Regions from separate parts of the Bradyrhizobium sp. TM102 genome, predicted to be linked through region 1. Evidence: predicted binding sites of a transcription regulator. Region 1 holds the regulator's gene; the other holds the start of a gene.
The links. Region 1 encodes PhoB, which activates phosphate uptake and scavenging genes when phosphate is short. Its sites were predicted from a motif close to TGTCATNNANCTGTCAT; they were not measured.
Positions count from the first base shown of each region.

Region 1 (2,396 bases):
ATGGGCGGCATCGCCGAACGCATGATCGTCGATTCCGTCGGCGCGCTGATCCGCCGCGACGTCGCGCTCGGCCAGCGCGTCGTCACCATCGATGCCGAGCTCGACGCGCTGCAGAAGCGCATCGAGGAACGCGCGGTGCTCACCATCGCCCGCCGCCAGCCGATGGCGGTGGATTTGCGCGAGATCGTCGGCGCCATGCGCGTTGCGACCGACCTCGAGCGCATCGGCGACCTCGCCAAGAACATGGGCAAGCGCGTCGCCGCGCTGGAGACCGACTTCCATCCGCTGAAACTGTTCCGCGGCCTGGAGCACATGACCGACCTCGTGCAGCAGCAGGTCAAGTCGGTGCTGGACGCCTATGCCGCACATGATCTGCCGGCGGCGATGGCGGTGTGGAAGGGCGACGAGGAAGTCGACGCGATCTGCACCTCGCTGTTCCGCGAGCTCCTCACCTACATGATGGAGGATCCGCGCAACATCTCGTTCTGCATCCATCTGATGTTCTGCGCCAAGAACATCGAGCGGATCGGCGACCACGCCACCAACATCGCCGAGACCGTGTTCTACATGATCGAAGGCCAGGCGATCACCGACAAGCGGCCGAAGGGCGACATGACCACCTTCGCCACGACGGTCCCGAATACCTGAAGACTCAAGGAGCGACGACCCGATGGGCGCACGCATTATGGTGGTTGAGGACGAGGAAGCTCTCACCGAGCTGCTTCGCTACAACCTCGAAGGCGACGGCTATGACGTCGAGACGGTGATGCGCGGCGACGACGCCGACACCCGCCTCAAGGAGCACATCCCGGACCTGATCGTGCTCGACTGGATGCTGCCGGGCCTGTCGGGCATCGAGCTGTGCCGGCGGCTGCGGACCCGGCCCGACACCAAGCAGCTGCCGATCATCATGCTCACCGCGCGCGGCGAGGAGAGCGAGCGGGTGCGGGGACTTGCGACCGGCGCCGACGACTACATCGTCAAGCCGTTCTCGGTGCCGGAGCTTTTGGCGCGCGTGAAGGGCCTGCTTCGCCGCGCCAGTCCTGAGCGACTCGCGACAGTGCTGGCCTATGGCGACATCGAGCTCGACCGCGACAAGCGTCGCGTGGCGCGCTCGGGCCGGCCGATCGATCTCGGTCCGACCGAATATCGCCTGCTGGAGTTCTTCCTGGAGCATCCGGGCCGCGTGTTCTCGCGCGAGCAGCTGCTCGACAGCGTCTGGGGCCGCGACATCTACATCGACGAGCGCACCGTCGACGTCCATATCGGCCGCCTGCGCAAGCTGCTCAATCTCGGCCGCGAGCAGGACCCGATCCGCACCGTCCGCGGCGCCGGCTACGCGCTCGACGATCGCTTCGCGAAGGCGGAGCAGACGTAAGGTTTGCAGGCGTTGGGGTTTGGTGGGCTGCCGCCACATTCTCCGGTGTCGTCCCTGCGAAAGCAGGGACCCATAACCACAGGCAGTGGTTTGGCGAAGACTCGGAGTGACCATCTCGCGCAACAACAGCGCCCTGTGGTTATGGATCCCCGCGTTCGCGGGGATGACACCGAGTTGGTTGAGGCGCCGTCGTGTGACGGCTGCCGTCTTTGCGATCAGCTAAATCCACTCACCGCGGACCCGGCTTTGCCGGGGCACGCCGGCGATCCGCCGCCGGCTGATACGCGACGCGCGAGTGCTGGGCGCAGTAGGGCAGGCCGGACAGCGCCCTGCCGCCGCAGAAGAAGAAATCGGGGCTGGAGGGATCGCCGACCGGCCAATGGCAGGTGGCCTCGTTCAGCTCGAGCAGCGACAGCCGCTGGCTCATCGGCACCACGTTGTCGTAGGTGACCGGTTCGGCCTCCACCTCGACCTCGAAGGCCTGCGCCAGCGCGGTGTTGCCGCGCGCAATGGGGCGGGTCACCCGCATCATGTGCTGCGCGGGACGCGCCTTGCGCGGCCGGGGCGCTGCCGATGAAGGGCTCTTGGCACGGCCGGACAGACCGAGCCTGTGCACTTTGCCGATCACGGCATTGCGGGTCACATTGCCGAGTTCAGCTGCGATCTGGCTGGCCGAAAGTCCGGCCTCCCAGAGCTTTTTCAGCTGCTCGACGCGATCGTCGGACCAGGTCAAAACCGTCATTGCACCCTTTCCCTCGCTACGCGCCGCCATCCTGGGGCCTCGCAGCGATTGCCTAAGCCTTCAAAAACCCGTGCCGTCAGAATCCCTTAAGGCTCGCCGGGCGCGTGACTGACGCCCGAACGTTTACGCCGGTACAAGAGGACTCTTGGGATCAGAACCGCTGCACGAGATGTCGTATCTGACAATCCAAACGCTACAATATGGCGTGACTCCCGCGCAAGAGTCCGCCGACTCGCTTCCACATGTTCCGTGGTGAAAACCCGCAAAATCGGCACC
Region 1 covers NZ_AP021855.1:1,188,780-1,191,175, forward strand. Annotated here, with positions in the region: gene phoU (phosphate signaling complex protein PhoU) at 1-648, shown strand, start outside; gene phoB (phosphate regulon transcriptional regulator PhoB) at 671-1,378, shown strand; gene GDN70_RS05515 (GcrA family cell cycle regulator) at 1,608-2,120, opposite strand.

Region 2 (2,396 bases), 1.8 Mb from region 1:
CATGGCGGTGTCCTTATCCAGCAAAGGTGCCCGGCGATGACGACCCCAGTCGCACTCACCATCGCCGGCTCCGATTCGAGCGGCGGTGCCGGCATCCAGGCCGACCTGAAGACCTTTGCCGCGCTCGGCGTCTATGGTGCCTCCGCCATCACGGCGCTGACGGCGCAGAACACGCGCGGTGTCACCGGCATTCACCCGGTCCCGGCGGAATTCGTCACCGCGCAGATCGATGCGGTGTTCTCCGATCTCGACATTGGTGCGGTGAAGATCGGCATGGTGGCTGAGGTCGCCGGCATCGATGCGATCGCGGCCGCGCTGTCGCGCTGGTCGCCGCGGCATGTCGTGCTCGATCCCGTGATGGTGGCAACCTCCGGCGACCGCCTGCTGGCATCCGAGGCCGTCGACGCGCTCCGCACAAAACTGATATCGCTGGCGTCGGTGATCACGCCCAATCTGCCGGAAGCCGCGGCTCTGCTCGACGAGCCGGTCGCGGCAAGCGAGGCCGAGATCGAAAGCCAGGGGCATCGCCTGCTGGCGCTCGGCTGCCGTGCGGTCCTGATCAAGGGCGGACACGGCGAGGGCGCCGAGAGCATCGATTATCTCGTCGATGCCCAAAACACGATCGCGCTCGCCGCGCCGCGCGTTGCGACCCGCAACACCCATGGCACCGGCTGCTCGCTGTCCTCGGCGGTCGCGGCTGGACTGGCCAAGGGCGAAGATCTGGAGCTTGCCGTGCGCAACGCCAAGGCCTGGATCAGCGCGGCCATCGCAGCCGCCGACCGCTTCAGCGTCGGGCACGGCCACGGCCCGGTCCATCATTTCCACAGGTTCTACTGAGGCGGGCCGTCCGCGGAAGCGCGGCCATCGATCCGTTGAGCGCTGGCTTCATCGTCCCCAATGCCTTGTGGCGACATCGAGCAAGCGCCTCTCCTTCGAGACGGACCGCTTCGCGGTCTCCTCAGGATGAGGCTGAACTGCGTCGGTCCGCTTTGAATTTGCAGCCGCGCACTCCGCCCTCATCCTGAAGGCCCGCCAACGGCGGGCGTCTCGAAGGATGTGCCGCGGGGGAGATGGCCTCAGGGAAGAGTAGGGTCCCGGCGCCTCCTGCGGCGCCATGTCGCCTGATTGTCGCATGCGGCTGATATTCGCAGGCAGGCGAGGCAAGGCGTGATTCGTGTCTGAAGGTGCCTCAAAAGTTCAATCGGTCATCCCCCTGTCACGGGACATTGTTACAGGCTGGCGCATGGGAAGTTACGATGTGAGTGACGAGAGCCCGGAGCGGCGCTTTCGCACGTTGTTCATCTCCGACGTTCATCTCGGAGCCCGCGGTTCTCAAGCCGATCTTCTGCTCGACTTCCTACGCTACCATGATGCCGACACGATCTATCTCGTCGGCGACATCGTCGACGGCTGGGCGCTGAAATCGAGCTGGAACTGGCCGCAATCCCACAACGACCTCGTGCAGAAGCTGCTGCGCAAGGCACGCAAGGGCGCCAAGGTCGTCTACATCCCCGGCAATCACGACGAGTTCCTGCGCAACTATTACGGCACGCATTTCGGCGGCATCGACGTCGTCGAGAACACGGTCCACACCGGCGTGGACGGCAAGCGTTATCTCGTCATCCATGGCGACATCTTCGACCTCGTGGTGCAAAACGCGCGCTGGCTCGCCCATCTCGGCGACAAGGCCTACGACTTCGCGATCCAGATGAATCGCTTCGTCAACTTCTTCCGCCGCTTGTTCAAGGTGCCCTATTGGTCGCTGTCGCAATGGGCCAAGCAGAAGGTCAAGAACGCCGTCAATTACATCGGCGCGTTCGAGCAGGCGCTCGCCGCCGAGGCGCGGCGCCACGACGCCGACGGCGTGATCTGCGGCCACATCCATTACGCCGTGATCCGCGACGAGGGCGGCATTCGCTACATGAATTGCGGCGACTGGGTCGAGAGCTGCACGGCGCTGGTCGAGCACGACGACGGTCATTTCGAGATCATCACCTGGGCGGATCATTTGCAGAAGCCGGCAGCCGTCCCGCAGGTTGCAGCCAGAGCTGCATAACAGAGGCCGCCTGATGCGCATCCTGGTCGCGACCGACGCCTGGCACCCGCAAGTCAACGGTGTGGTTCGGACGCTGACCAAGCTCGCCGACGCCGGCAAAAGCCTCGGCGTCGAATTCACGTTCCTGACGCCGCAATCCTTCCGCACCTTTGCAATGCCGAGCTATCGCGATGTGCGGCTGGCGATGCCCCGTCCCGCACGAATCGCCAAGCTGATCGAGGAGGCGCGCCCCGACAGCATCCACATTGCGACCGAAGGGCCGATCGGCCTGATGGTCCGCCGCTATTGCCGCCAGCGCAAGCTGCCGTTCACGACCAGCTTCCACACCCGCTTTCCCGAA
Region 2 covers NZ_AP021855.1:2,975,676-2,978,071, forward strand. Annotated here, with positions in the region: gene thiD (bifunctional hydroxymethylpyrimidine kinase/phosphomethylpyrimidine kinase) at 37-837, shown strand; gene GDN70_RS13980 (UDP-2,3-diacylglucosamine diphosphatase) at 1,244-2,056, shown strand; gene GDN70_RS13985 (glycosyltransferase family 1 protein) at 2,070-2,396, shown strand, end outside.
Region 2: the regulator PhoB is predicted to act here: its motif matches at 1,204-1,220, upstream of GDN70_RS13980 (UDP-2,3-diacylglucosamine diphosphatase).